4 regions of the Ferdinandcohnia sp. Marseille-Q9671 genome follow, and region 4 is predicted to be linked to each of the others. Evidence: riboswitches for the same ligand, from Rfam matches in the RefSeq annotation. Region 4 holds a riboswitch; each other region holds the start of a gene.

Region 1 (7,889 bases), 740 kb from region 4:
GCTTGGTCATGAAGGACTTGTTGAAACGGTCCCTCGGAAAGGAACGTATGTATCATCACTAGCAGAAACAAATATTCACGAGGTCCAAATTCTACGCGCATCTGTCGAAGGCGCATGTGCACAGTTAGCCGCAATGAAAATCAATGAAGATCAAGAAAAAGGGTTAACTCAACAAATTGAAAAAATGGAATACCTTCTGAACAAAAACGAAGGAAACCAATTGGTCGAAGAAAATACAAAATTCCATCGGTTAATAAGAGACATTGCAGATAATCCAATGGTTTCACAAATATTGGATACAATTGGGAGCTTTGATAAGGCTTTTCGAAAGAGAGCTCTAAAAGAAAAAGGTGAATTATTATTGGGCTTTACAGAGCATCGAAAAATATATGATGCGATTGTTTCACGAAACCCAGGGCTTGCTGAACACCTTATGAAACAACATATTTTACGAACCGTTCATGATGTGTTACATGGTGCGAAACAAAAGTAATAGATTGTCCAAATTACGATTAAAAGGAGGAAATTATGTACTACGCTGAATGGAAGAAAAAATTTGAAACCATATCTGGTATTACCATTACACCTTTTAAAAAAGAGACAAGAGAAATTGATTGGGATGGAGTAAAGGACAATGTCGAATTTCTAATCCAAAAAGGAGTGAAGGTCATTGTTCCTTGTGGAAACACAAGTGAATTCTATTCCCTAACAATAGAAGAAGCAAAAGAAGAGATTAAGAGAGTTGTAGAATATGTAAATGGAAGAGCCATCGTTGTTGCAGGAATTGGATATTCCGTTGATACAGCCATTGAACTCGGAAGATATGCACAACAGGTTGGCGCTGACAGTGTCATGATTCATATGCCAATTCACCCATACATTACAAACGAAGGGGCTTATGAGTATTTTAAAGCCATTATTGAAGCTGTAGATTTACCTTCTGTTGTATATTTCAAAGATCCAAACTTAAGTGACGATGTACTTATCAAACTAGCCCCCTTAGAAAAACTCGTTGCAGTAAAATATGCTGTAAATAACCTCCCTAGATTTGCTAACACTGTACAATCCGTTTCATCCGAACACAATATTGCCTGGGTTTGTGGAACTGCTGAAAAATGGGCGCCATTTTTCTTCCAAGCCGGCGCAGTAGGCTACACTTCCGGACTCGTCAATTTATACCCTGAAAAATCATTTGAAATGTTAGAAGCCTTACAATCAAATAATCTCGAGAAAACATGGAAGATTTGGAAAGAGGTTGTTCCATTCGAAAATCTTCGCGCAAAATACAATAACGGAAATAATGTGGTTGTCATTAAAGAAGCAATGGAGCTCATCGGATTAAACGCGGGGATTACAAGACAGCCGGTTTCCTCGCTTAATGAACACGATCGAAAAGAAGTACGAGATCTCCTTGATTCCTGGGGATTTACATCGCAACTTGTTACGAAGGGGGAGATGATCGTAAATGAACCAAGTCTATGATAATTTCATTAATGGAAGCTGGAGTCAATCCAGTAATGGGGAAACACTTGAAAGTAAAAATCCAGCAGCCTTCGCAGAAAATGTAGGACTTTATCCAAGTTCGACAGAAGCCGATTTGGACAGTGCTGTTCAATCCGCTAAAAATGCGTTTCCAGCCTGGAAGAATCTCTCCGCACTAGAAAGAGGGAACTATTTACATAAAACGGCTGACATTTTAGAAAAGAAGTTGGAGGATATTGCGAAAACAGCAACATTGGAAATGGGGAAAACCTTAGCTGAGACGAAGGGTGAGGTTACACGAGCTGTTCAAATTTTACGCTACTACGCCCAAGAGGGATACCGCAAAATAGGTGACAACATCCCATCTGGAGGAAGTCAGAATCTCTTATTTACAACAAGAGTGCCCGTTGGAGTCGTTGGAATTATTTCGCCATGGAATTTCCCGATTGCAATCCCAATTTGGAAACTGGCTCCTGCACTTGTATATGGAAATACCGTCGTTTTGAAGCCTGCATCAGAAACAGCTATAACCGCTATTAAAATTATGGAAGCCTTTGCAGAAGCAGAATTTCCAAATGGTGTTGTAAACATTGTTACAGGTAAGGGATCAGTCGTAGGAGAAAGACTACTCAATCATCCGGACGTACATGCAATCAGCTTTACAGGTTCAAATGAGATTGGAAAAAAGGTTGCAATGAGTTGTATTGAAAGAGGAGCTAAGTATCAATTAGAAATGGGTGGAAAGAACCCTGCCATTATCCTGGATGATGCCGATTTGGAACTTGCAGCAGAATTGACGGTAAGTGGGGCCATGAAACATACTGGACAAAAATGTACAGCTACCAGTAGGGCGTATATACAAGAAGCGGTATACGACGAATTTAAAGCAAAGGTTTTAGAAAAAGTTTCAGCTATCAAAATCGGTTCTGGGTTACTTGAATCTACGTATATGGGGCCACTTGCCTCTAAATCTCAGCGTGATACTGTCTTGGATTATATAGAAGAAGGTAAAAAATCGGGTGCAACTCTATTAACAGGAGGAAAGGTTCCCGAAGACATCGAATTCAGAAAAGGTTATTTTGTAGAGCCTACTGTGTTCGAGAATGTTGACAACAAGAGTGCCATTGCTCAAGAAGAAATTTTCGGACCTGTGCTATGTTTATTTAAGGTTACTAGTCTAGAAGAGGCGCTACAATTAGCCAACGATAATAGGTTTGGATTATCTGCCTCGTTATTTACACGTGATATCGGAAAAGCATTTACGTACATTAATGAAATAGATGCTGGGTTAATCAAGGTGAATGGTGAAAGTGCAGGTGTAGAACTACAAGCACCATTTGGTGGAATGAAACAATCTAGCTCACATTCAAGAGAACAAGGTGAAGCTGCGAAGGAATTCTTTACTTCTATTAAAACAGTAACGATTACACCAGTTTAATACATAAAATTACTCAGAATAGGATGATGATAGATGAAAATTACAGATCTTACGTTAACCGTAGTTGGCGTTCCGCGTCATACAGGATTTGTCAATAAGCATGTAATCATAAAAATCTTCTCAGATGAAGGAATTGTGGGAATTGGGGAGATGTCGGATTTCTCCCATTTACCACGCTACGCACCAGATGTGGAGGATTTAACGAATGTGTTGAAATCAATCCTCGTTGGAGAAAATCCATTTGATATTATGAAGCTTAACAAAGAGTTACAAGGGAACTTCCCAGAGGCAATGTATTATTATGAAAAGGGAAGCTTTATTCGTAATGGGGTAGATGTGGCGCTGTATGATCTATGTGCAAAATATCTTGGGATTTCCGTTGCTGATATGCTAGGTGGTAGAATTAGAGAGAAATTTAAGGTGTGCTACCCGATTTTCCGCATGAGATTCATGGAGGAAGTAGAGGAGAATCTAAAAGTCGTTCGAAAGCGCCTTCAGCAAGGTTTTGATGTGTTCCGCCTATATGTAGGGAAAAATCTTGATGCAGACGAAGCATTCTTAGCTGCTGTACAAAGTGAATTTGGGGACAGAGTGAAAGTAAAGTCACTCGATTTCAGTCATCTACTAGATTGGAAGACAGCGTTAAAGGCTGTGAAACGATTAAGTAAGTATGATCTTGGTCTAGAAATGATTGAAAGTCCAGCACAAGCAAACGACCATGAAGGCTTCCACCACATTCGCATGAGAACGGATTATCCTATAAGTGAACATGTGTGGAGTACAAGACAGCAATACGAAATGATCAAACATGATTCTGTTGATATATTTAACATTTCACCTGTATTTATTGGTGGGTTAACGGCAGCAAAACGTGCCGCAGCAGTTGCAGATGTTGCTGGAAAAAGCGTCATTCTTGGGACTACTCAGGAATTATCAATCGGAACAGCATCAATGGCACATTTGGGAGCAAATCTCGTAAATATGAATTATACATCAGATCCAACAGGTCCAGAGCTGTACATCGGTGATGTTGTGAAAAATAGAATTACCTATCAAGATGGGTATCTACATGTACCAAATCGAAACGTGCCTGGTCTAGGAATTGAGTTGGATGAGGAATTAATCGAAACATACCGAGTGAAGGATTTAAGCTGGGGCGAGGTTTCGGTACATCAATTACAAGACCGCACAGCGCAGACAGCAAAATAAAACTTCCTAATTAGTAAATAACAGAGAGACGATCTTGTCACTCTGTTATTTTTGTGTATTATATGATAATAGTAAAAATAATTATATGAAATTACTTGAAACATTCCAATTATTGTATTAGAATGACAATTGAACTCAGAATAGTCAATCAACTAAATAGTTATGTACTAGGGGATCCCTTGATAAGGGCTGAGAATAAAGTAGTTACTTTTAAACCCTCAAAACCTGAACAGGTTAGAACCTGCGTAGGAAAGTAGCGATTGTTTGTACTTGTTTGCATGTAAACAATTAGTAAACCAAACCACTTTTCTATGTAGAAGAGTGGTTTTTTTATGGAGAAAAATACGAAATCTGTTTGAAACTAGGAGATTGGTAGATAGCAATTGCCTTTTTAAGGAGCGAGTAATGTGAAGCTAATGGCAGTGACAGATGATACACGATCTGTACGTAATCTTGCATCCATGATTATTGAAATAAAGAATACCATCGACAGAGTTCAAATACGTGAAAAGACAAAAACAGCTCAAGAAATGATTACCTTACTACAGTATTTGGAAGAGGGTGGTGTGGAAAAAGAGAAAATTATCCTAAATGACCGATTGGATATTGCTTTGTTAATGAGTATCCCTACTATCCATCTACCAGAGAACGGTCTTCCTGTAAAAATGGTAAAACAACGTTTTTCTCATATAAAAGTAGGACGCTCTGTTCATTCTGTTGAGGGAGCTAAGAAGGCGGAAAGGGATGGAGCCGATTATGTTTTATATGGCCATTGTTTTGAGACTTCTAGTAAGAAAGGAAAGACTCCAAATGGTACACAGCCCGTTCTTGAAATGAAAGAGAAGCTACGCATCCCTGTTTATGCAATTGGGGGTATCAACTTAAAAAACATATATAAGGTACGAGAAGCGAAAGCAGATGGCATTGCTGTCATGTCGGGGATTTTTTCCGCACAAAAACCATCCTATTCAACTAAACAGTATTATGAGGCGATAAATCATGAATCAATCATATGATGTAGTCATAATTGGTGGTGGAATTATAGGTTGCTCCATTGCTTATTATCTAGCAAAAGAAAACATGAAGGTAGCAATATTTGAAAGCAATCAAATTGGTTCCAAATCGACAAGTGCAGCCGGTGGTATGCTTGGGGCTCACTCTGAATGTGATGGAGATGTTGATGTATTTTTCCCATTTGCTAGGAGCAGTCAATATGCATACTCGGAATTGAAAGATGAACTGTATCACCTAAGTGGTATTGATATCGGATACAAAAAAGGTGGTATTTTAAAGCTTGTCTACAATGAATCTGATAGAAATGGACTTCAGACTATCCTGTCACAACCTACTGTAAAATGGCTCGATAAAGAGGAAGTTTGGGAGATGGAACCTTCTGTTTCTTCCAATCTAGCAGGAGCAGCTTATATTGAAGAAGATGTCAATGTGATGCCGAGCTCTGTTTGTCAGGCATTTGCCAAAAGTGCTCAGATACGAGGGGCTTCTCTTTTCGAATATACACCCGTATTCGAAATTCAGAAAAAAGGGAATGGCTTCTTGATTCACACTGCAACTAGTAGAGTTGAAGCCAAGCAAGTAGTGGTTGCCAGTGGGGTTTGGAGCACGCCATTTTTTAAGCAACTTGGGTTAGACCATCAAGTAAATCCTGTAAAAGGAGAATGCATCTCTGTACTAGATGAGAAAGCAACATTAAAACATACAATCTTTCATGATGGCTACTATATTGTACCAAGAACTAACGGAAAACTGGTGATTGGAGCTACCATGAAAGAAAATGATTGGAATGAAAGAGTTAGTCTGGATGGAATCGACACCCTTATTGCAAAGGCAAAAATGATGCTTCCAACTATTGCAGATATGAAAATTGATTCATTCTGGGCAGGATTACGTCCGCAAACATTTGATCAAAAACCATACATAGGACACCATCCGGAAGATGAAGGAATTTTATTTGCTACAGGGCATTTCCGTAATGGGATCCTACTCGCTCCTGCAACAGGACAAATGATACGAGATTTGATACTCAAAAGAAAAATAAAAAACGAATGGGTGGAGGCCTTTAAAATCGACCGCCAGAAACCACTAACAGTAAGCAGGTGAAAAAAATGTCAATTATTCTAAATGGAAACCGCGTTGACCTTCAAGAGGGAGTCACGACGGTTGAACAATTACTTTCACATTATCAGGTAGAAAACCGTATTGTCATCGTTGAGGTCAACAAGGAAATTGTCATGAAAGAAGACTATCAAACAATAAGTCTCTCACATGGGGATGTTGTTGAAATCATTCATTTTGTAGGAGGAGGATGAAGTATGTTACAAATTGCAAATCGTACGTTTCAATCTAGACTTTTATTAGGAACTGGTAAATATCCTTCGTTTGAAATTCAGAAAAAAGCGGTGGAAGTATCGGAATCAGAGATTTTAACATTTGCGGTTAGAAGAATGAATATTTTTTCTGAAGAACAACCAAATTTTTTAGAACAACTGGACTTGACTTCATATACGCTTCTTCCTAATACAGCAGGTGCGAAAACAGCGGAGGAGGCTGTTCGGATTGCGAGATTGGCAAAAGCTTCTGGACTATGTGACATGATTAAGGTTGAAGTCATTGGTGATGATCGCACACTTTTACCAGACCCTATTGAAACATTAAAAGCTTCAGAACTATTATTGGAAGAAGGATTTATTGTTTTACCTTATACGTCCGATGACGTTGTGTTAGCTAGACGTCTTGAAGAACTTGGAGTACATGCTGTTATGCCAGCTGCATCACCAATTGGTTCTGGCAAGGGACTTATCAATCCACTTAACTTAAAGTTTATCATTGAGCAGTCGTCCATTCCGGTAATCATTGATGCGGGTATTGGTTCTCCTAAAGATGCTGCATTCGCGATGGAGCTAGGTGCAGATGGAGTGTTACTAAATACAGCGGTATCAGGTGCAAAAGATCCTGTTAAAATGGCAGAGGCAATGAAGTTGGCAATAAAAGCAGGGAGACTAGGATTTGAAGCGGGGAGAATTGAAGAAAAAGACTATGCAGTCGCGAGCAGTCCCACAACTGGGCTGGTGACTTCTTGACGGGTTTGCGTTTGCAGTAAGGCACTCCTAAATGAACGCTACACATAAAGACAAGTGTACGATTGATTGGACATCTCAAGGGAGGTGTCTTTTTTTGTACATACTATTTATACAATACATACATAGAAGGAAATAATTCTTTACACTTTCTTTATACTTTTCTAGTCAATTTATTTATCACTACCATTTATTCTAAGTATAGTAACAAGCGAAGGGATGATATTGATGTCGGAAACAATTCTTAAAGCAACAAACATATCAAAAATCTACGGAAAACATAAAGCCCTTAATAAAGTTTCAATTGAAATAAAACGTGGAATGATTTACGGATTAATCGGAGAGAATGGCGCAGGAAAATCTACTTTCATGCGGACGGTCATGGGATTAATCACAATCGATGAAGGGGATATTGAACTGTTCGGAAAAACTGGGACGAAAGGATTGCAGCATGCACGAAGAAAAATGGGACAATCCATCGAAACACCAGCACTTTATCCAGAATTAAATGCAAGAGAGAATTTGCGTGTACAGGCAGCAAACGGAGGCGTGGGTGAACGCGAGATTGATGATTTGCTACGCTTGATGAATCTTGGCAATACGGGAAAGAAGAAGGTCAAGAACTTTTCATTAGGGATGCGTCAACGATTAGCTATCGCCATCAC
Region 2 (7,889 bases), 630 kb from region 4:
TACGGTCAGTGAGGATAAGGAAATTATTCATTCCTGCTCCCATACCCATCATTGAAAACGGTATAATTTTGTATAAAAATCTTCTTAAATCCAGAATATCAATTGATGTCTTACTCTCTGAATTGCGTCGAAAAAATGTAGAAGATATTCAAAAGGTAGCTCTTGCATTTTGGGAGCCAAGTGGGACAGTATCATTCTTTTTAAAGTCTGAATATCAACCACTCACTCCGTTTTCACATGAGAAACCTGTTAAAACGTTTCAGTATCCGAAAACAGTAGTTAAAGAAAGGAAAATCGATTATAACGAGTTACAACAGCTGGGCAAAAGTGAAGAATGGCTGTTACAAAAAATATCAACCACCTATAACCATGTCACACTTAATGAAATTCTACTTGGGACGATTGATGAAAATGAACACGTCTCTATCTTTTTATATCATTAAAAAAACGATTAGTAGTTCATCCAATCGCACTTGAAAAAATCACTCCATCCTTCCTTTTCAAATACTCACCCCTAAAATTGGTCATACTACCTAGATAGAGTTTTTTTTGAAGTGGAGGATTTAGGATTGGAACATACATGGCTGTCTTTGATACCCTTTCTGATTGTGATTCTATTTGCTATTTGGCTCAAGGATATTTTACCGGGTCTTGTAATTGGGCTCCTTGTTGGATCAATTCTTGTTACGTCTGATATATTAAGTGGCACACAACAGTCTGTTACGTATGTGGTCACAACTTTATCAGATTCGACCAATATTAAGATCGTCAGTTTCCTTTATGTATTTGGCGGTTTAGTTGGAATGATGAATATTGCAGGAGGCATTAAAGGTTTTACGGAATGGATAGGAACAAAGATAAAATCAGAGCGAGGCTTACTTGGTTTAATCTGGCTTACCCTCCCTTTCACCTTTATGATGCCGATGTTTCGGATTATGATGATAGGTCCTATTATAAAAACATTAATTAAAAAAATGAATCTATCGAAACAAAAGGTTGGAATGACATTAGATATTTCAACGGAGTCAGTCATTGTGCTGCTACCAGTTGCAACAGCTTTTGTTGGGTTTATGGTGTCACTTGTTGAGGGTGGCATTAGAGAACTTGATTTAGGTATGTCACCATATCAAGTGTTTTTATTGAGTATCTTGTTTAATTTTTATGCAATTGTCATGTTACTGATTGGTATAATTCAAACCTTTTGGCCGTCTAAAACAGCGAACCAATCGAATAACCAGGTTGATCTAGAGGAAGAAGAGCATGAGTTTCACCGAATGGGGATCAAGAAAGAGCTGTCAATGGTAAAAGCGCAGCCGTGGAATTTAATAGTGCCTGTATTTTTGCTATTAGGATTGTCACTTTATCTCTTATGGGAGGATGGAACATCACTTGGCGCGCAGACGGTTTTTGAAGCATTTTCTATGGCGGATGCAACCTTTGTGATGCTTTTGGCAGTTTTCATCACCTTGATATTCACATTTGTGTTTTATGTAGTCAGAAGGCAAAAATTAAACGAAATCATGTATCATTTCTATGATGGTGGAAATCAAATGATGCAAGCGATTAGCCTGCTCATCCTGATTTGGGCACTCACATTATCTGCTGAAGAGCTTGGATTTTCAGAATTTATTAGTTCAACATTAGGCTCGTTTTTACCAGGATTCTTAACACCTGCTACCATTTTCTTGATAGGTTCAGTAGTTGGTTATTTTATTGGTTCTTCGTGGGGAACCTGGGGGCTATTTATGCCATTAGGAATTGCCCTAGCCTTATCTACTGGAGCTTCCATTCCATTAACCGTGGGTGCGGTTTTTGCAAGCGGTGCGTTTGGGGCATTGACCTCACCGTTGGGCGATACGACCATTACCACTGCCTCCATCTTAGATATGGATCTTGTCGATTATGCTCAATACAAACTAAGACTCTCTGCAGTGGGTGGAGTCATAGCTATTGTTTTTTATATTATCGCAGGTGTAATGATTTGATAAAAAATAGACTAAACCGTTGGGCTTTAGTCTATTTCGCATGTTACAAATTACGTTCTTGAAACGTTTTAAAAGCTGAGTTCTTTAACACAATTCCTACAATCACAAAACCAAATATTGATCCGACTAGTGAACTAAAAATGAAAGATGGAACGAACCCAAATAATGCGGCATCTTGCCCTAAGATTAGAGTCGCGATTGGATAACAAGCCATTGCTCCTAGAAGCCCTGTTCCGACAATTTCACCAGTCATAGCCATTGACGCCTTTTTTGTTTTTGAGTACAAATAAGCTGCTAAAAAGGCTCCGATCATGCTCCCAGGGAACGCAAACAAGGAACCTGTACCTAACATGTTACGGAGAAGCGCTACTGAGAATGCTTGCAGAACAGCATAGGCTGGCCCAAGTATAACTGCTGATAATACATTGATGAAATGTTGCATCGGAAAAACCTTGGTAAATCCAATCGGAATCGAAAATAAGTGACTTGTAATTGTTCCGATAGCCACAAACATGGCAGTGAGTGTCAATTTTAATGTTTTATTCAAGCTAAGTCCCCCTTTCTATGTATTAATCCATTACGAGTCCACCATCAACGACAAGATTTTGACCAGTTATCCCTGAACTCCAAGGTGATGCAAAGAAAAGCACCGCATTTGCGACATCTTCAGGTGTTGTCACCTTTTGAAGTGGAGTAGAATCCTTGATTAATTGAAATACTTCTTCAGAAGTCGCTGAGCTTGCATCGGTTGTTTGTAGTAATCCCCCTGAAATCATATTTACGTTAATGCCAAAAGCTCCTAAATCCTTTGCCATGCTACGAGTAAACCCTAATAAGGCTGCTTTACTTGTATTGTAATCGTGATAGGCAACAACTGGATTTTGGACAAGATTTGTTCCTATTGTAATAATTCTTCCAAAGTGGTTCTCCTTCATGTCTGGAAGTGCAGCTTGTGTAGTATGTAATGCTCCTCGAATTGCGCCTTCAAGCTGTATGTGATAATCCTCCCACGAAATTGCTTCCGCATTTTTCCTGCCAATCGGGTCAAAACGAAAATCAATCAACGCATTGTTGACAACTGTTGTAATGGGCTGATCAAAGTGTTCCTTCGCTTGAACGAAAATGTGTTGGACATCCTTTCGATTTCGAATATCTCCTTGAATGGCTAAAGCTTGCTCCCCAATCTCTTCTTGCAATAACATTGCATTCTCTTCACTTTGATAGTAGTTAATTACAACCTTTGCACCTTCATTTGCAAAAGCTTTTACAATTTCCTTTCCTAATCCACGAGCCCCGCCCGTTACCAATACAATCTGATTATGTAGCTTCATTATGGTATCCTCCTAATTTAGTAGATAAAAAGAAACCGCAAAAAAGCCAGATCCACATAAAATGGACCTGGCTTAGTTAGTTAGCAAGAAAAATGGACATCTTACTCTCTACTTTCCTCCGCCGGTATTACCCGGATCAGGTCCAAAGGGTTAAAAAACGTCCGTTTTTCTCTCAGCCCAACCGGGCACCCCTAGTAGTTTGCGAATATTCTTTCTATAATCATAGACCTTTCATAATTAATTGTAAAGAGCTAGTACCCATAATATGGTATTATTAAAGAAACTGTTCGAATTTTCGTACTATAAAAGGAGTGTAAATAAGTTCTTTTATGTAATGGTGGCCTTGTTTGCAGTAGGTATTGGTGCACTTGGTTGCGGAATCTTTATGTTTTTTGTGAAAATGGAACATAAAAAAGCTATTATGCTAAGTGTAATAGGAATTTTCCTTATTGTCGGAACAATGGTATCTGGAAAGCTTCGTCCTTCCTATGAAAAAGACACATCGATTATTGTTCAAGAAACGTCCGTGTCTTCTGACAAAAATAGCGATGGAAAATACAGCTGTAATGTCAATGATCCGTACTCTGTTTATCAATTTTTTAGTGAAGATAAAAAAGAGGTGGAAGATTTTTGCGCTGTATTTAAGAATGGGGAGACCTATGATATTACCTATCTTTTTAAACAAGGAAAGTATACTATTTTAACAGTGAATGATGAAAGACCAAATCAAAACTGATTTGGTCTTTAGACTGTTGACAAACGCTCGCAAAACGGCGCTGCTTACCTCGCTCATGAAGGCAACTTCTATTCGCGTCTTCGATCGGCTTCGCGCCTTGTCTGACAAGCGCTCTCAAACAGTCGGGGATAATAACTCAACCTTCTTATATGTACTTGCTACCTTCTCTGATACTTAACTTTGGTAACGTATTTTCTTGAATAAAAGCTCGTACCGAGTCAGGACTTGTTTTGGAGTATTCCCGTAATGCCCAGCCAATAGCTTTTTGGATGAAAAACTCTTTACTGGAAGCATTCGCAGTTATGTAGTGATATAAAATGGTTTCGTTTGTTTCTTCTTTGTATTTTAGCTGAAACAGAATCGAGGAACGTATTAGCCATAAATGATTACTATATGCCCACTCATTAATTGTTTCGGTAATGACTTGAGGCGTTTCCCTCCCAATCTTCCCGACTATATGTGGAGATAAAACGTCAACAGTGTCCCACCATGATTTAGTTGTGATAAGCTCTTCGATAAATGGTAGATGCGAGGAAGTAAGCTTCTTTAATGACCTCACTAAATAATCCAACGCAGCATACTGATATTCCCGTTCTTCCTTCCTCCATAATTGCTCTACAAGTTCCTGTTGAAACTCCTGTTTTACAATCCCTGTTTCGGCGTAAAAGTCACGCATCAATTTCCGTCTTACTGGTGTTTTAATACCTAGGAACGGAAAATGGTTTTTCATATATTTTTGCATGGGTCCTGCATTTTCAATGTACCGATTCTCTTCAAATAATGCAGTTAAATACGTTATCTCATTCATTATCTAACATCCTTTTACATACAATCTAGTTCAATGGTACATATCCAGTCTTTTCAACAATTTCCTGACCTTGTTCAGATGTCATCCAGGTAAGAAATGCCTCTATATGTGGATTATCAGTTTTAGCAGTGATTGCATAGAATTGATCTACAAATGGATAGGTTTCGTTTTGAATGTTCTCCTTAGTGGGTAGAATACCTTCAACCGCTATATTTTTAATTTTACCATTTTGAACCATATTCTGCGAAAAATGTCTGAAAGAAAATCCGATTGCATTTGTTCTGTTTTGATAATTCGTTGTTTCGGTTATAATGCCACCCATAGCAGATACAATATCTTCAGAAGGAGGTTCCATGAGTGAGAGACCATTCATAATACGGAGTAAAGCAGATTGACTACCGCTTCCTTCAGGACGTTGAAATGCACGAATCTCTTCATCTTTTCCTCCAACTTCATTCCAATTTGTAATATGCCCAGAGTAAATACCTTGAATCTGTCCAACTGTTAAGCTACTTATGGGATTTTTTGAATGGACAAAGAAAACAAAAGCTTCTCTGCCGATTGGTGTTAAATGTAGGTCGATTCCTTGTGCTTCAGCACTCCTCATTTGATTATCTGAAGGGTGTGCCATAAATATAAGATCGACATCCCCATTCAGCAAGCGCCCAAAAGCCTCGCTCGTTTGACTAGATACCACTTCGCTGTCGTATAGTGGGTATTCCTTTTCAGGATAGACGGCTTGCACAAAAGCTGAATAAACTGGATAAAGAGCAGTCGCACCATCAATCGTTGGCAGGTTATCCTTTATTTTAAATGTAGAAGGCTCTTCTAATGAAACAGCTTTTGTATTTTCAGTAAAAGGTTGGTACTCTGTTAAATCAACATCTTGTGTGCTTACTACTTCAAGACTATTTACATAGGCTTGGTATCCGTTAAAAGTAATTATAGATAGTAAGCATAGAGCAAAAAATAATAGTGATACAATCTTTGGAATCTTTTTCTTTACTTGTCCAAAGATTGCTAGATTAAGAAAGATGATGACTCCAATCGTACTGATGATGGTAAAAGGTACATAAAATTCAGCGTTCCTTGATAGAGCCGAAAAAATCGTTGCGATAAATCCAATAAAACCGACTGATAAAACGATGAATATCCCTGCAGCTACTCTCATACGTTCCTCCTAAAGTGGTATCGAAAAGATCAAAATTCCTACTTCTATATTACTATATTTTGGAAACATATGGTTTAGGAAATGGCAGAATAAAAAGAAAATAAAAAATACTATCCTTTCTATGTAACATTACGTTGAAAAGATAGTATTTCTATTATATGACTACTGCATTTTGATAGGAGTTACGACAGCATAGAGGTTTTCTGTTGGATTAGCGATGTTTACTTCGATAATTTTGTAGCCGTCTTGATCCTTGTAATCATTGGTAATAGGTGTTTTAATCTGGTTGCTCATGTTCTTTACTTCCCTTCTAACTATTTTCTCACACAATAGGTAGTATATGATGGGAAACCGAATATGTGCATACGAATAAAAATATTTTTAATGAGAATCAATTTGTTAGTGCTTCGTCACGTACTCGTTCCATGAATTCTTTTACAACATGATTGTTCGCATTCTGGCTACTGAGTTTTAGCATAGCTCGACCAACAAAATTTACTCCTTTGTTTTGTCCTTCATAAATGAACTTTGTGTGGGACTCGTCTATTTTTACTAATGTATAGGTTGTCTTAATTTCAAAGGCTTTCCCTAATACAAAGCTTGTCTGTTTAAGCTTTAGATCCTCTTTGTTTTCATATTGTTTGGTTTCAACAATGTACGTCTCCAATCGTTTTCCTTCACGATATGTTTGTTGGTGCTTCGCTCCGACCTCAATTTCTGATTTTTCGATTAGGGTATGTTCTTCCACTTTGGGCATGATCTTTTTAATGTTTCGATCCGCAAACAAACTCCATACCTTTTCAATATTTGCTTCGATTATCATTTCTTCTTTCCACTGAATCATTCTATTTCCTCCTTGCCTGATGCGAGAAATTCATCAATTTCTTTACGTTGTTGACGAAGTTCATCCATTTCCTTTTCGATCTTGTATCTTTTTTGCAATAGTAATTGATCTAAGTTTGCGAAAGACTCGTCTTCCATTACTGAAATCATTTCTTGAATGGAAAAGCCTAGTTTCCGAAGTTTCACTAAAAGCACTGCTAGAAAATAGCTGCCATCATCGTAGTAGCGATACTTGTTTTTTGGGTCGATGTAAGCTGGTTCGAGCAGTTTTACCTCGGCATAATACCGTAACGTTTCCTTACTTAAACCTGTCATTTCAGCAAAATCACTAATTTTATACATCTTTATTTGTCCTCCCCTATTATCGTAAACTATGGGGTACACTACACAGTCAATAGTTTTATAAATCTATTATATCCAACCTAGGACGGTTTGTTTAAGTTTGTCCATCTTGTAGTTCTGAATACCGTAGTTCTTCTATATATTTAGTAATAGAATCTAGTAGGAAGAAAGGTGGTATTTTATATGATAGAAAATTCGTTTTATACGCAAGAATTTCATGGCCCATATGAACTACATAATCTAGGAGATTTTGTACTTGAAGAAGGAGGAAACATTCCTAATTGCCATCTTGCCTATGCAACATACGGTGAGTTAAACGAGGCAAAGGATAATGTTATTGTGATCCCTACTTGGTTTTCTGGTACAAATAAGGCATACGAGCCTTATATTGGAGAAGGGCGAGCACTTGATCCTTCCAAGTATTTTATTATAATTATGAACCAAATTGGGAATGGGCTGTCTAGTTCCCCTCATAATAGTCCTGCACCAATAAGTATGGCTAGTTTCCCGAATGTTAGAATTGGTGATGATGTCCGGGCACAGCATCAGTTACTTACAGAAAAGTATGGAATTGAGGAAATTGCCCTTGTAGTTGGTGGATCGATGGGTGCACAGCAAACATATGAATGGGCAGTCAGATATCCAGACATGGTGAAACGTGCGGCTCCAATTG
Region 3 (7,889 bases), 440 kb from region 4:
CTATTTCTTCATAGACCGAGTTAGATACAAATTGAAGTTCTGGATTTTGGAAAACAAAAGTCATTATTTTATTGAGCATTTTTCCATTTTTGATAGATTTCCCTTGTAATTCATAGTGACCGGTTGTTTTAATAAACTGCATAAGGGAATGTAATAACGTACTTTTTCCAGCACCATTTTCACCTTTTACAACAATCCATTCTCCTGGTTCTATGGTAGCATCATCAACATAAATTTTCTCTTGTTTCTCCCTATATCCCTTAAAGTGTTTAATGCTTAATTCTGGAAGATTGCTTTCCTTTTTTGGTTCATACTCTTTCCACCACTCATTATTAGTAACAAACTCTTCCCAAACACCCGGATACCATATCCCTTGCTCTCGCATTGTATTCTTATAATCGGATAAAACTTCTTCCTTATATCCATTAACAATTATTTCTCCTGCCTCATTAAATAGAATGATCTGGTCAATTAACTCGAGAACATGTTCAAGCTTATGCTCCACGATAATCAACGTTTTATTATATCCTACCTCTTTCATTACTTCCCAAATTGCCTTTGTCCCCTCTGGATCCAACATTGCAGTTGGCTCATCCAAAAAAAGAACATCAGGGTCTAATGCTAGTACCGAGGCAATGGCTAACCGCTGTTTCATACCACCAGATAACGCTTGGATTTTTGTGTGAACATTCTCAAAGTCTAGACCAACTTGATGTAACAGCTTCTGTATACGCTCATCCATCTGTTCCCGAGGAATTTGGAGATTCTCAAGAACAAAAGCAAGTTCCTCATCTACATAAGGCATACAGAACTGAGAATCTGGATCCTGAAAAACATAGCCCCAGGTAGGGGGAACTTGTAATCCATCCGCTTTCATCGGTACTTCTTGAGAGTTTGGAATAATCCCACTCAACACTTGAAGGAGTGTAGACTTTCCACATCCCGAAGGTCCAAGAAGTAAAACCTTCTCCCCCTCCCTGATAAAACAGGATAGGTCCTTAAACAATAATGACTCATCTCCTGGAAATTTTAATCGAAGGTTCTCGACATAAGTAATAGGTTTCATTCTCTACACCCTTTTATTGTTGATCAAGTGCATCATACTCGCTACTAGCTACTGGGCGCACAAGGTTTGTCACTCCCGTCATTTCTAAGACCTTTACAAGGTAGTATGCGAAGATACCTGCAAACAAAATAGAACCTAAAAATCTAGCTACCAGGAATAATGTTAGATTCCATGCAGCTAAATCCCCAATTTCACCATAAGCAAAATCCATAATGATTGACCCTAAACAGGAGGATAAAGCTGCTAGTACTACCACAGCAATATTAAATCTCTTGTAACGAAAAGCCATAAATACCATTTCAGCAAACAATCCCTGAACAACACCATAGATAAGAACTGTTAGGCCCCAAGGTGACCCTAAAATAAACTCTCCTGAAGCAGCAGCAATCTCAGCCAAAAGTGCAACTCCTGGTTTACGAATGACTAAATACGCAACTGTCGCTGCAATAAACCACATCCCATACAAAAATTGATCAGCATGTAGCCCTAGTGGTTTTACAAGGTAGTACAAGGAACCCCATAGGATATAAATAACTCCAAAAGCGATCGCAATTACAATGGTTACCAGAATATCGGATAGTTTTAGCCCTTGTCTCATAAGTGTTTCTCCAACCCTTGAACACTTGAAATATGTAATTTCGTTTCTACTGGCCAACATTCTAAACGGTAAGCCATTTCCCAGAAAGAATATTCGTATTGACTACTAATCAGAAAATGTTCTTTCATTCTTTCACGGTCTTCCTCCGTTACTTTTTCAGCTATCTCATTTAATCTATGAATTTGTTCTTCTACAAGGTCTTTAAACCAATCGCCCCCATATGCAGCAATCCATTCTTGATAGATAGGTTCGTCTGGTTTGCACTCTTGTAGTCTCTCGCCAATTTCATAATATAGCCAATAACAAGGTAAAATGGCTGCGATAACATCTCCTAAATGCCCATTGTATGCTGCTCTGTACATATGTGACGTGTAAGCATACGCTGTAGGTGCAGGCTTAAAGTTTCGCTTCTCTTCCTCAGTGATACCTAGTCTCTCTGAAAAGCTTCTATGAAGAGCAAGTTCTGCCTCATAGGTTCCTTGTGCATGAATCGCAAGTCGATTCGTCGTATGTAAATCCCCTGCTTTTGCTGCACCTATTGCTTGAACTTTTGCAAAATGAGTTAGATAATAAGCATCCTGCATGACATAATAGCGAAACGATTCAATTGATAATGAGCCATCTCCAATTCCCTTTACAAACGGATGTTCAAAGCTTGCCTCCCAAATTGGATTTGCCTCTTTGCGAATTCTTTCTGAAAATAACATTACCTTACCTCCCGTTTTTTTTTGACAAAGAAAAACCACCTTCTCGCCCGCAGCGTAAAGAAGGTGGTTTTGGGAAATTATCATACTAAAAAAAGAGACCCATTATCCACTTCCCTACGCTGGTGTCAACCAGATCAGGTTCTAAGAGTCTCAAGGTCATGACTAATCAATCCTCGATCTCAGCCTTTGGATAAATGTCATTTTAACTATGTTCATTAAGATAAGAACAGTTGCAGACATTTACCTTTTTTTAAAGGCACCCCTAGCGGAAAAAACATACTTATTGAATTTTCTTAATTGTAATCATAACATGATAGTTTACATTTTCAAGCTTTTTATTTAAATCTACATTTTAAAAAGGTGGTTATTCTACATACACAGCCGTACCATACGCAATAATTTCTGACGCATTTTGCATGACCGCTGAGGTTTGTAGTCGCATCCCAATAACTGCATTTGCACCTTTTGCCTTAGCATCCTCAACCATACGGCCAATAGCCTTTTGACGAGCTTCCTCTAGCATTTCAGTGTAATCTGAAATCTCTCCCCCAACAATCGTTTTCAGTCCTGCCATAATGTCTCTACCTATATGCTTGGACTGAACCGTACCTCCTCTTACAAATCCTTTTAGTTCTTTCACTTCTTTTCCAGGTACAAAATCAGTAGTCACGATAATCATTTTGGTCATCCTCCTCTTTTTCTCGTTTTCTGTCCCAAACTAATAATGCAAATAATAGAACAATGGCAACCATGTAAAAAGAATAAAACGTAATAGCCCGCTTAATATCAATGAACAAATACACTAGTCCAATAATTTGTCCTACTACAGCTATGGTCAATACAATATATTTCGCTATGCTCCTCATTAATTCCTACCTGCTTTACGTCGATAAATTTTTCTTGCGAAAATCAGATAAAAAACAATTGGCATTGGTGTTTGAATTAAGCCCCAAATCCCCCAAAACCAGTAGTTATGCCCGCGCCTTCTTGCATCTAAAAACAACCAAAAGCTCTGAATAAGTAAAATTAAAACAATGACAATCCAGAATTTGATATCATACTCTTTCATGTTCGTACCACCTGGTTTCGGTAGCGAATGTAACTATAGATAGGCAGGCTTATTGTTGCGATTCCCTGGATAATCACAAATACAACAGGAATCTGGAAAAACGATGTAATAAGAACCGTTATCATAAATAGTGCGATTAAAATAAAGATTGTCAAATCCCGTCTAAACTTTTTCCTCTGTCTTTGCTGTTCAACCACAACCATTTGTTCAAAATCTCGCAAATCAGGAGTGAAAACCGAATAATTGTTATCAATTTTAGTGAAAGCCTCATTTATTTCTTTAATGGTATCTGTATCTTCTTCATGTAGTTGTTTGTCTTTTAGTAGAATGAGCTTGTTTTTCTTCATTTGGTCTCAACTCCTTTCTTACTGTTTGTATCCCATTATAAATTCTAGATTTAACAGTACCAAGAGCAATTTGTAACATATCTGCTATTTCTTCATACGAGTATCCGTAATAATGCTTCAATACGATTGGAATTCGAATTTCATCCGAAAGCCTTCCAAGCGCTGCAAGAACATCATTCCAGTCCTCCGATTGGTTTTCAAACTGCCACTTCATTTTACGTAATGCCTGCTCCTGGTCCTGGTAATTTTTTTCCCGTTTCTTTTTACGAAGTTGGTCAATATATAGATTGGTAGCTATCGTAATGAGCCAAGAGGAGAATTTCGCTTTGCCATTATACATTTTGATTTTTTCCATACTTTTCATCATCGCCTCTTGTGCAAGATCTTCTGCTATATCAGGCTTCATCGTAACCTTTATTAAATATTTTACTAAAAAAGGATAATGCTCCTTAAAAAGCATGGCAAATGCTAGCGAGTCACCACGCTTAGCACTGCGAATCAGTTCCTTTTCATCCATGGAATGAATTCTCCCCCAAGAAAATTTGGTTATCTCTTTGGTGTTTCGATAATAATACGATTGAGCTAGGTAAAAAGTTCAATTTATTTTTATTTTATGTGTCAGTTATGTATATTTTACCCGATTAATTGAAAAAGAAGCCCCTAGAGGCTCCTATTTCAACTTTGTAATTATTCGTTACTTTTAGAATCGGATTTTTTAGATTGCACTAATTCTTCAGTTAGTTGATCAATACTATTTTTGACATTGCCTTTTCCAGATAGATTTTCAATGATTTCTTTTACATCTATACCAGATGAAGCTTTTAATGATTCCTGTAAAGTGGACATTAGGTTTGTAGCATAACCAGTCACTTTATTGGCACCGCTGTTTTCTCCATTGCTACCAGTGTCGACAACCGTAATTTTATCAATATTTGATAATGGTGCAGCCACTTCTTTCGCATATTGAGGAAGCATTTTAATAACCATATCGAGGATCGCAGCTCTTCCATACTGCTCGAAGGCTTCTGCAATTTTTTGTTTTGCCTCTGCTTCAGCAAGACCTTTCAAGCGGATAATGTCAGCTTCAGATTCCCCTTGTGCACGTTGCGCTTCGGCTTTTGCAAGACCATCGATACGGATTTTTTCTGCTTCCGCTTTCGCCATTGCTTCAATTCGGTATTTATTCGCATCGGCTTCAGCCAATTGCTTCGCTTTCTCCGCTTCTGCTGCTTGAACAACTGAATAGCGATCAGCATCTGCTTTCTTTTTAACCTCTGAATCATATTGCTTTTCACGACGAAGTATCTCTTTCTCCTCAAGCTCAATTTGCTTCTGTCTTTCAATAATCTGAATTTGCATTTGCTGTTCTGTAACCTCTTGTTTCGCTCTTGCTTCTTCAAGATGGTAGGCTTGGTCAGCACGCGCTTTCGCAATGTCTTGCTCTCTGCGATATTCTGCCATTTTTAATTGATTAATTTTTGCTGCTTCTGCCACTTCTGTTGCGCGCTCTAACTCAGATTTTTGCGCTTCTTTGTCTGCCTCAGCACGTTTAATACGTGTTTCCTTATCTGCCTCTGCAGTTGCAATATCAGCATCACGTTTTACCTGTGCAATTCTAGGTTTCCCTAATGAATCAAGATATCCATTTTTATCACGAACATCCTTGATGGTAAATGACACAATGATAAGACCCATTTTCGCTAAATCCTGAGAAGCAACGCGTTGTACCTCTTGTGAAAACTTTTCACGATTTTTATAGATTTCTTCGACAGTCATCGAACCAAGGATGGAACGAAGATGACCTTCTAATACTTCTCTTGCTTCGTTTTCACGATCTTCTTTACGTTTTCCTAAAAATTGTTCAGCTGCTGTAGCGATTTCCGAGATAGAACCACCAATTTTGATAATAGCTGTACCATCTGCCATAACTGGTACACCTTGCTCTGTGTAAACTTCAGGAGTTGATACGTCTAGTTTACTAGATAAGAGACTAAGCGGTTCAGCCTGTTGGAAAACAGGTAGTACGAATGTACCTCCACCTCTTACGATTTTAATACGATTCCCCGCTTCATCAACATGAACATTTTTTCCTCCTAAATAGCTACCAGTTACAATTAGTGCTTCATCAGGACCTGCAGTTCGATACTTTGTAACAAATACCCCAATAAGTGCTAATAATAAAAATGCTACAACTCCAATTACAATCCAAATTCCTGTAGTCATACCTTGTATCCCCCTTTTAATTAATCATATTTTGGTACGGTAAGACGTAAACAACGCCTTCTTTTATATCTATTACAAGAACCTTTTCATCATATGGAATTGGTTCATTGTGAAAACTTTTTGCAGATTTTGCTATTGTTCCGCTGATTCCTTCAATTACTACCTCTCCAAAACCATCGACTGGGATTGAAGTAATTACTTTTCCAATTCTTCCTTTTAAGTCCTCCTCTTTATAAGCAGTTGATTCTTCTGCAGAAGATAAAGGGATCAGAACAAAAACATTAAGTAATGTTACTAAAAAAAGTGCTAATACAAGTGAAATGATAAATATTACGAAACTATGAAAGGAAAGCAATTTTTCAAAAATATAACCTGATGCACTTACAAATGTGAGGAAAGAAAAAATGAGTGTGGGACTCAAAAAGCTGTCAGGGAACATTCCCTCTAAAAAGTCACCAAACAGGATAAATAGAAGAGTGCAGATTCCACTTATGACTAAGCCAAAAAGATAGATAGTTTGAATGTCGTACCCGAATAATTCCAAAGCCTCACCTCCAAAGAGAAATTCAAATTTCCTTTATATTCTCATTTACGTCTTATGTATAAAAAAGGTTTCATTTTTCTGTAAAAATATTCAATAAATTTGTAGAAGGATGACACGGGAGTAGTTAAACGAGTTCTTTAGAAAGCCAGACCTTTAGTAGCAATCCAAGTACTATGTAACCAACAACATACTTCCAGACGATGACTAGTCTATCATTCTTCTTCTGTACAACACCAAGCCCAATAATCCACCAGAAAAGATTTGAATCTGTGATCCGTCTTTTTAGAGTTGTTCCTTGTACTTCCTCTTGCTGTTTCTTCCTATTATCGTGACGTGCCCAGAGAATGACAATCACTATATCCGCTATTGCCCCGATAGATATGGCCACAAGAACAAATGTAGGAGATGGCTCCCACTTATTTGGATCCTTAGATGCTTTGTTTCGTTCTATCCTCTCTCGGTCAGCTTTAAGGGCTTCATCAAAGCTTTGAGTTACTTCTGTTTTTTTAACATCACTAATCAACTTATTGTCAGGCACATCGAAGTTTGAATAATAGAGGCCAATACCTATAGCTAAAAGGATAAACAAGGCATACCCTACTCCAAATAAAATACCTTTTTTCATTCGCAGCAACCTTTCAATTTTTGACATACTATCCTATATACAAAATCTCCCTAAATCTACATTACTTTACATTCATATAAGAATAAATACCTATTTTATTATAGGAATACATAAGTATTTCTTATCATGACCAACTCATATAGAAAGATAAAAAAGAGCAAGCTTCCAAAAGGAGGCTTGCTCTTAGTCATCATCTTTCTCTTTTTTCTTCTTCTCTTTCTCTCTCTTCTTTTCTTCTTTTTCCCTCTCTTTTTCTCTCTTTCTATTTTCTTTCCCTTTGTCCTTCTCGTCTCCCTTTTCATTATTTTCTTTCCATACATTTTCCTTCTGTTTTACAGGAGGTTGAAAGGTTGGGAGATTAAAAGAACTTGGTGGCACATTTTGAAGTGACTGCTCCATCATTTCTTTAAGGATAATGGCAGCCGTCGAGCTTGTAGTCGTTAAGTAATGATTTGCATCTGTTTTGTCATACCCGAGCCATACAGTTCCTACAAGCTCTGGTGTATATCCGACCATCCAAATATCCTTTGTTCCATTTATACCATCAATTGCTACTTGAGTAGAACCAGTTTTTCCTGCCACTTCTCTGCCTTCTATTCTCGCTTTTCTTCCAGTTCCTTCTTCAATAACGCCCTTTAGCATAAACGTAATTCTTTTTGCGACCTCTGGGCTGATTATTTGTTGGGGTTCTTCCTCCCATTGGGCAATAA
Region 4 (7,889 bases):
AAGCAGCTTAGAAAAAGTATGTATAATCGTATAGATTACTAGTACCGTACCTCACAAAAATAAGGTATGATTTACTCAACATTCAAAAGATGGGGTGTGTAGTGTGATTAATTATAATAATAAGACTTTTGTATCTACTGAAAACAGTTCAAACGGAGAGGTTTCCGATAAAACCTATTTTACATATAGCCAAGAAGGAAATATCCTTTTTGCAACATACAGCGGAGGTGAAATTGTAAAAGGTACGATAATTGGAATGGTGAAGGAAGAAGGAAGTTTAGAATTTCGATATAATCATGTAAATAGTAAAAATGAAATAAGAGGTGGAAAATGTTCTTCTACACCTGAAATATTGGCCGATGGTCGAATAAGACTACACGAAAACTGGCAATGGCTTGATGATGAGAGAACGGAGGGTCATTCCATTATTGAAGAAGTGATGATCTAATACTAACTCTATATATAATAGAGCAAGGTTCGTCTTCTATAGCAAAACGAACCTTGTTAAGCTTCTTGTTTAGGAAATTATAAAATTTTTGAACTGTGAATATTTATTTCGACATCTAGTTCCAGCGCCAAGCCCCTCGAGGTGCCCTTGTCGGACTTGCACTCCGAAGTGCTGGCGTCCGCGTTTGCCACAGGACGTGGCAGTCTTTAGTGGACGTTCACTTTCGAGGCGCTTGCGCTTTTGTTCTTGTTTAGGAAATTATAAAAATCAACCTTGTAGACAAGTTGTAAATGAGTTTATCTACATCCAGCTCCAGCGCCTAGCCCCTCGAGGTCATAAGCCAATCCGTCAAGAAGGTCAAAGAGCAACCTTCTCACCGTCTCGTCTTATGCTTGTCGGGGCTGATCAAGGCGCTTGCGCTTTTGTTCTTAGTCTTGAATTTTTATTGCTATTTTTCCAAATTGTTCAGCTTCATCCATGCGTTTCAATGCATTCTCAACTTCACTTAGTGCAAATACCTTGTCTAGGACTGGTTTAATTTTATGCTCATTCAAAAATTGAAGCATCTCATTAAATTCTTCCGTACTGCCCATAGTGGAGCCGAGTAATGTGAATTGTCCATAGAAGAACTCGCGGAGATTTAATTCCACAACATCCCCAGCAGACGCGCCGAAGGTCACCATTTTGCCACCTTTACGTAGTTGGCCAAGGGATTTTTGGAATGTTGCAGCCCCAACCGTTTCGATGACAATATCAGCTTTTTCTCCATTCAGTGCCTCATTCCAATCTCCATTGCTATCTATTGCGATATCCGCACCTAATTCGAGGGCCTGTTTACGCTTAGCCTCTGAACGTGATGTTACAATCACACGTGCCCCAACCGCTTTTGCAAAGAGTAAAAGGAAAGTAACCGCTCCACTGCCTACTCCAGGTAAAAGAACAGTATCCGATGCTTTGACGTTTGCTCGTGTAAATAAGGCGCGGTAGGCAGTTAGTGCAGCAAGGGATAGTACTCCGGCTTCATCCCATGTTAAATGGGCTGGTTTTGGACCAATGTTCTCTGCAGAAATCGTAACTTTTTCAGCGAACGTACCATGGTCCGGTAAACCAAGAATTTCATGTCCCTCTGGTGGAGCATCACTCTTTTCTTTCCAGCCTAGTGAGGGGTTGATGACAACTTCATCTCCCACTTTTACATCCTCAACACCGGGACCAACAGCCTCAATAATACCAGCCCCGTCAGAACCAATTACCAGCGGTGGATCTGTGTCTTTGTGTCTATCTAAAACAAATAAATCACGGTGGTTTAGACCAGCACTTTTCAGTTTTATCTTTACTTCACCATGGTTTGGTTCTTTTTCAGCAATCTCTGTATAAGCAGTTCCTTCAATTCCAGCAATTTTGTGGTGTACAAACGCTTTCATTCTTTCCCCTCCTAATTCGTCCAACATATAGTTCTATTCTAATAGAATCTTTTAAAATTTCAACTAATAGGTATTGCTGCAGGTTCCCTAAGATTACCAGGTTCCTAATAATTGGTAAAGTACATACCCCCACCTAACATTTGTATTCGTATTTTCTCTCATATCTGCCTATACTAATAAAAAAACAATTGGAAAGGATGTAACATGAAAAAGAGTTTACGAGATTATGGAATTCAAATTGGTACATTGCCTACAGGACCTCAAAATAAGATTACAGATGTAAAAGGTGTTAGAGTAGGTCATTCAACGATAGATAATGGGGATATCCAAACAGGTGTTACGGCAATTTTTCCTCATGGGGGAAATATTTTTAACAATAAAGTTGTGGGTGCCTCATATGCTATGAATGGGTTCGGAAAGACGATGGGAACCATTCAAATTGAAGAGCTTGGGACAATTGAAACACCGATTCTGCTCACCAATACGTTATGTGTAGGAGAGTGTGCTAGCCATCTAATTGATTACATGCTTGAACATAACGAGGAAATCGGGGATAGCACGGGGACTGTTAATGCAGTTGTTGGTGAATGCAATGATATGTATGTAAACAATATCCGTAAACGATCCATTACAAAAGAACATGTTCGAGAGGCATTAGAGGCTGCAGATATTTCATTTGAGGAGGGCAGTGTAGGTGCGGGGACAGGGATGAAATGCTTTGGTTTAAAAGGTGGCATTGGTTCTTCTTCAAGAGTCCTTACTTATCCACATGGTACCTATACTCTTGGGGTACTAGTACTCTCAAATTTTGGCGAAATGGAACAGTTTCGATTGAATGGAAATCTTGTGGGACCCATGCTTAAAGAGAAATTAGGTGTAAGGGAACAAGACGGTGACAAAGGTTCAATTATGGTACTAGTAGGTACCGATTTGCCGGTCACCTCTCGTCAATTAAAACGGATCATTAAACGAGCTTCAGTTGGACTTAGCAGAACAGGTTCGTTTATTGGAAATGGAAGTGGGGATGTTTTCATTGGCTTTTCAACGGCAACAACAATTAGCCATGAAAACAAAGGAGAATTGCTTTCTCTAAAAGTCATTCACGAAGAGGATATGGACCATGCTTTTCTAGCTGTGGCTGATGCAACCGAGGAAGCAATTCTACAATCAATGCTACATGCAAACACAACAATAACCCGTAACGGAAGCACATTATTTTCACTAGCTGATTATATGAAAGTTATCTTACCAAATTGACGTTGTGGAGGTTAATACAACATGACGAAACCGATTATTGGCATTACCTCACATGTTGAACTAGATTTTAAACATACGCTGTCCAATGATTACATTCAAGCCATCCTTAAAGCTGGAGGAATTCCAGTCATTTTACCGATTGGGATTGATGAGGATGTTGCTCAAATTGTTGAAAAACTTGATGGACTCCTTGTAACAGGGGGAGGGGATATTGACCCAACCTTATTTGGTGAGGAGCCTCATCCGAAGCTTGGAACGATCTCCCCAGGTAGAGATAGTTTTGAACTATCGATTATTCAAGAAACGCTTACAAAGGATTTGCCAATCCTTGCAATATGTCGGGGAATTCAAATATTGAATATTGCACTAGGCGGGGATATGTACCAGGATATTTACACACAGCATGACAGCCAATTGCTCCAGCATTCTCAAAAAGCTACAAGGGATCATCTAGCCCATTATGTAGAAGTAAAAGAAAATAGTCTACTAGCCACAATTTCGGGAGAGACAAAATTTAGGGTTAATACGTACCATCATCAGGCAGTCCGACATGTACCTTTTCCACTTGAAGTGTCAGGTGTTGCCTCCGACGGTATTATCGAGGCAATCGAGAGTAAGGAACATTCCTTTGTGTTAGGGGTCCAATGGCATCCAGAGTGTCTGGCGGTCAACGGAAATGAAGTGGCTAAGCGTATTTTTACTAGGTTTGTAGAGAGTTGTTAAAGGATAATGTATGATGTTATCGAGGTTTATCCAATGGTCAAAAGTAATATGGAGTTTAACATCTGAGTATTTCCGTATATGTCCAAAAGTCTTGATATAAATGGAGTTTAAACTAGGACTTGTTCAAGATTTATCCAGAAGTCATGACAAAAATATAAATTAGCCCAAAGAAAATGGAGCAAGACCCTGTTAGCAGGGTCTTGCTCCATTATCTCCAATACTCCAAATACTCGTAATTGTCGGTAGGTACTTTTTTAACCACTTCGTTTGCATCATTACGATAGATTTCATATTCACGATAGATTTCTACTTTGTTTCCATTAATTACTTCCGTATCTACTAATTCCATTTCATAGGTTGGAATTAACTCTTCCACCGCGTTTTCAGCATCTGGATTGGCAGAAACTTCTTCATTTGGGGTCATATCAGAAACAACAATCTCATCCTTATACCTGTATACATCGTCTGCCTCCATAATACCGACCACAAATATAATTGAAAGAATGCCAATGGCTACCATGAATTTATTCAATGTTACCAAACTCCTTTTCCTGAGCACAAATTCCTTTAATTTATCTATATGCATAACTGAAAAGATTAGGACAACTAATCACGTCACAAACTTTAGTAAAAAGAGTATGGATATATTTTTTAATAGATGTTACAAAATAAGAGAAACATATAAATCAACGGGAGGAGATGTCTGTGAATTTCAATCTATATGAGGCCATAGAAGTGTTGGAACGTACACCACAAACTTTGGAGCATTTTTTATCAGGAATATCAGCAGGGTGGCTCACTTGTAACGAAGGGGAAGGCACGTGGAATGCCTCAGACGTGATAGAGCATTTTATTGAGGGTGAAAAGAACAATTGGATACCACGATTAGAGTTCATCCTAACTGAAGGTGAAGGTAAGCCATTTCCTGCATTCGATCGTTTCTCACATTTGAAAAAAGAAAATCGTTCAATTGAAGAAAAGTTACTTGAATTTAAAGTGATTCGAAAACAGAATATCCTTAAATTGAAGCAACTTGTTCACACTCAAGAATTCCTTGAGGTGACAGGGTATCATCCAGCCTTTGGAATTGTAAAGGTAAGGGAATTGTTATCAACATGGGTCGTACATGATTTAACACATATTTCGCAAATTGTACGGGTGATGGCGGAAAGATATCGAGATGATGTTGGTCCATGGACCGAATACTTAGGAATTCTTAAAAAGTAACAAGGCTATTTCTAACAGGATGATTGCGAAATATGTTATACTACATTAAAAGTGAATAAAGTTAGGGGAGCTTGCACATGCAGGCTGAGAGTAAGCGAAACGTAGCTTTAACCCTTTAACCTGATTTGGATAATGCCAACGTAGGGAATGTAAGTAAGTATGTATATTCATGCGGTATATCTTTTTTAGGTATACCGCTTTTTTGTATTCATCATTCAGGAGGAATCGAAATGTTTGAACAAATCCTAGTAAATGTGAGAGAAAATTGCCCACTTGTACATAATATTACAAACTATGTAACTGTAAATGATGTGGCAAATATGGTGTTGGCTTGTGGGGGATCTCCAATTATGGCGGACGATCCAAAGGAAGTAGAAGACATTACAAGCATTTGTAACAGCTTAGTCATTAATATTGGAACGTTAAATGAACGAACAATAGAATCTATGATTCTAGCAGGAAAAGCTGCAAACAAACTAGGACGTCCTGTTATTTTGGATCCAGTAGGTGCAGGTGCCTCAACATTGCGGACGAATACTGCTTACCGCTTATTACACGAGGTTCAATTCTCTGTGATTAGAGGGAATATGTCTGAAATAAAAACAGTCCATCAGGGTAGCGGGAATACCAAAGGCGTAGACGCTGCTGAAGAGGATGTAATCACCGAAAACAATCTAGAGGGCGACATTCAATTTGCAAAACAAGTAAGTAAGCAAACTGGAGCGGTTGTTGCAATAACTGGTGCGATTGATATTGTTGCAAATGCAGAAGAAGCTTTTATTATCAGAAATGGTCACCCCATGATGGCTAAAATTACAGGTTCTGGTTGCATGCTCACATCTGTGATTGGTGCATATTGTGGGGCTAATCCTAGTGAAATTTTACATAGTACCGTACTTGCAGTGAGTGCTTTTGGATATTGCGGTGAGCAGGCCTATAAGAATGTGGAAGAGACCAATGGAGGAACCTCATCGTTCCGAACCTATTTGATTGATTACATGAGCATGCTAGATTATCCAACATTAGAAGGTGGAATGAACATTGAAAGTAAGTAAAGAAACGATGCTTTTATATGCGGTAACAGACCGTGCATGGACAGGAAAACAAACACTAGTTGAACAGGTGGAAGAAGCCCTAAAAGGTGGAGTGACATTTGTCCAACTTAGGGAAAAAAGTCTGGATTTCAACATATTTTTACAGGAAGCAAAGCAAATAAAAGAACTTACAGACTCCTATAAGGTTCCTTTTGTTATTAATGACAATGTCGAGATTGCACTTGCATGCGAAGCCGATGGAGTTCATGTTGGACAAGAGGACTTGCCAGTTGAAAAGGTGAGAGACATGATTGGGCCTGGAAAAATTCTTGGTGTGTCTGCACAGAACGTGGAACAAGCTATTGCTGCTGAGAAGGCTGGTGCAGATTATTTGGGAATTGGGTCAGTATTTCCAACAAGCACTAAGCAAGACGCAAAACCGATGACGTTTGAAACGGTACAAGAAATATGTAGAAGCGTATCAATTCCAATTGTTGCAATTGGCGGAATAAATGAATCCAATATTTTGGAGTTAATGGGAAGTGGAGTTGATGGGGTTGCGGTTGTGTCTGCCATTTTTGCAAAGACAAATATTGTTGAAGCAACCCAAGAATTACGAACTCTTGCAACAAAAATGGTCAACCAAAAATAAGAGTGGGGAGTAGTATTTTATGAAAAAGGTACTTACAATTGCTGGCTCTGATTGTAGTGGAGGAGCAGGTATTCAAGCCGACATCAAAACAATCACCGCACATAAAATGTACGCAATGAGTGCAATTACAGCTCTAACTGCACAAAACACAACGGGAGTATTCGGTGTTGTTGACTCTACACCCGAATTTGTAGGCCAGCAGCTTGATAGCATTATGACAGATATCTTTCCTGATAGTGTGAAAATTGGAATGGTTTCTTCTCCTAAAATTATACACAAGATTGTGGAAAAGCTAGAAGAATATAAACCTATGAATATAGTAGTAGATCCAGTTATGATTTCGACAAGTGGAAGCAGGTTGTTAAGTGAATCAGCAATGGATGCACTAATAACAAGTTTATTTCCATTAGCCACAATCATTACACCAAATCTTCATGAAGCTGAAGCACTTTGTGGATTTGAGATTCTTACAAAGGAAGATATGCAAAAGGCAGCAGTCAAATTGGCAGAAACGTACAAAGGTGCTATTTTAATAAAAGGGGGTCATCTTCAAGAAACAGCGGATGATCTGTTATATACTAAAGGGGAATATACGTGGTTCCCAGGAGCACGAATTAACAATCCTAATACTCATGGCACAGGTTGTACGCTCTCTTCGGCAATCGCTTGTAACTTAGCAAAAGGATTAGATATAGGAACAAGTATAGATGGGGCGAAACGCTATATAACAGGTGCCCTAGAAGCAAACCTTGACCTTGGAAAAGGAAGCGGACCACTTAATCATTGCTATGCATTATAATAAAGTATGTAAAGAGACGTGTGAATTTTTGCACGTCTTTTGTTGTGTTTGAGATATTTTAACAACAATAATATCATAAGTTTCAGCAATAGTTTATTGACAAACGATAAATATAGAATTATAATCAGAGAGAAATTAAATAAATGAGGTGCTTTACATGAAAATAGGGTCTACTTTATTTTTAAAAATAACGGTTTTTCTAATGGGACTTCCCGTTCTTGCTATGGGTATATTCGGTCTATATTATTTGGTGAATAATCCAGCCAACCCAGATTATGACCAAATCCTCTATCCGATTGTAACAGGAATGTATCTTTCAGTAATA

Evidence for each region. A riboswitch is a leader RNA that binds a small molecule or an ion and turns the genes downstream of it on or off. The one in region 4 is predicted to bind thiamine pyrophosphate.
Region 1: it holds a riboswitch for thiamine pyrophosphate, as region 4 does, so the genes downstream of both, ACWNMY_RS21765 (thiamine phosphate synthase) here and thiM (hydroxyethylthiazole kinase) in region 4, are expected to answer to the same signal.
Region 2: it holds a riboswitch for thiamine pyrophosphate, as region 4 does, so the genes downstream of both, ACWNMY_RS21220 (3-oxoacyl-ACP reductase) here and thiM (hydroxyethylthiazole kinase) in region 4, are expected to answer to the same signal.
Region 3: it holds a riboswitch for thiamine pyrophosphate, as region 4 does, so the genes downstream of both, tenA (thiaminase II) here and thiM (hydroxyethylthiazole kinase) in region 4, are expected to answer to the same signal.

Annotation. Positions count from the first base shown of each region.
Region 1 covers NZ_CDRJTA010000004.1:1,327,493-1,335,381, reverse strand. Annotated here, with positions in the region: gene ACWNMY_RS21785 (GntR family transcriptional regulator) at 1-493, shown strand, start outside; gene ACWNMY_RS21780 (dihydrodipicolinate synthase family protein) at 529-1,482, shown strand; gene gucD (alpha-ketoglutaric semialdehyde dehydrogenase GucD) at 1,466-2,920, shown strand; gene ACWNMY_RS21770 (mandelate racemase/muconate lactonizing enzyme family protein) at 2,954-4,129, shown strand; TPP riboswitch at 4,289-4,398, shown strand; gene ACWNMY_RS21765 (thiamine phosphate synthase) at 4,546-5,145, shown strand; gene thiO (glycine oxidase ThiO) at 5,129-6,247, shown strand; gene thiS (sulfur carrier protein ThiS) at 6,253-6,456, shown strand; gene ACWNMY_RS21750 (thiazole synthase) at 6,460-7,227, shown strand; gene ACWNMY_RS21745 (ATP-binding cassette domain-containing protein) at 7,453-7,889, shown strand, end outside.
Region 2 covers NZ_CDRJTA010000004.1:1,217,063-1,224,951, forward strand. Annotated here, with positions in the region: gene ACWNMY_RS21205 (DUF421 domain-containing protein) at 1-443, shown strand, start outside; gene ACWNMY_RS21210 (Na+/H+ antiporter NhaC family protein) at 570-1,985, shown strand; gene thiW (energy coupling factor transporter S component ThiW) at 2,029-2,532, opposite strand; gene ACWNMY_RS21220 (3-oxoacyl-ACP reductase) at 2,555-3,316, opposite strand; TPP riboswitch at 3,413-3,519, opposite strand; gene ACWNMY_RS21225 (hypothetical protein) at 3,660-4,052, shown strand; gene ACWNMY_RS21230 (DNA alkylation repair protein) at 4,198-4,860, opposite strand; gene ACWNMY_RS21235 (PstS family phosphate ABC transporter substrate-binding protein) at 4,886-6,031, opposite strand; gene ACWNMY_RS21240 (hypothetical protein) at 6,194-6,325, opposite strand; gene ACWNMY_RS21245 (SRPBCC family protein) at 6,423-6,875, opposite strand; gene ACWNMY_RS21250 (MerR family transcriptional regulator) at 6,872-7,216, opposite strand; gene ACWNMY_RS21255 (alpha/beta fold hydrolase) at 7,400-7,889, shown strand, end outside.
Region 3 covers NZ_CDRJTA010000004.1:147,893-155,781, reverse strand. Annotated here, with positions in the region: gene ACWNMY_RS16060 (ABC transporter ATP-binding protein) at 1-1,066, opposite strand, end outside; gene ACWNMY_RS16055 (ECF transporter S component) at 1,080-1,664, opposite strand; gene tenA (thiaminase II) at 1,661-2,371, opposite strand; TPP riboswitch at 2,466-2,645, opposite strand; gene ACWNMY_RS16045 (YbjQ family protein) at 2,736-3,050, opposite strand; gene ACWNMY_RS16040 (hypothetical protein) at 3,031-3,237, opposite strand; gene ACWNMY_RS16035 (sigmaY antisigma factor component) at 3,237-3,440, opposite strand; gene ACWNMY_RS16030 (YxlC family protein) at 3,437-3,787, opposite strand; gene sigY (RNA polymerase sigma factor SigY) at 3,741-4,304, opposite strand; gene ACWNMY_RS16020 (SPFH domain-containing protein) at 4,475-6,010, opposite strand; gene ACWNMY_RS16015 (NfeD family protein) at 6,027-6,554, opposite strand; gene ACWNMY_RS16010 (hypothetical protein) at 6,679-7,179, opposite strand; gene ACWNMY_RS16005 (transglycosylase domain-containing protein) at 7,363-7,889, opposite strand, start outside.
Region 4 covers NZ_CDRJTA010000004.1:586,037-593,925, forward strand. Annotated here, with positions in the region: gene ACWNMY_RS18070 (n-acetylglutamate synthase) at 104-448, shown strand; gene ACWNMY_RS18075 (zinc-binding dehydrogenase) at 877-1,872, opposite strand; gene ACWNMY_RS18080 (DmpA family aminopeptidase) at 2,077-3,129, shown strand; gene ACWNMY_RS18085 (gamma-glutamyl-gamma-aminobutyrate hydrolase family protein) at 3,151-3,852, shown strand; gene ACWNMY_RS18090 (hypothetical protein) at 4,061-4,384, opposite strand; gene ACWNMY_RS18095 (DinB family protein) at 4,558-5,079, shown strand; TPP riboswitch at 5,133-5,243, shown strand; gene thiM (hydroxyethylthiazole kinase) at 5,310-6,134, shown strand; gene thiE (thiamine phosphate synthase) at 6,121-6,765, shown strand; gene thiD (bifunctional hydroxymethylpyrimidine kinase/phosphomethylpyrimidine kinase) at 6,785-7,564, shown strand; gene ACWNMY_RS18115 (DUF2975 domain-containing protein) at 7,722-7,889, shown strand, end outside.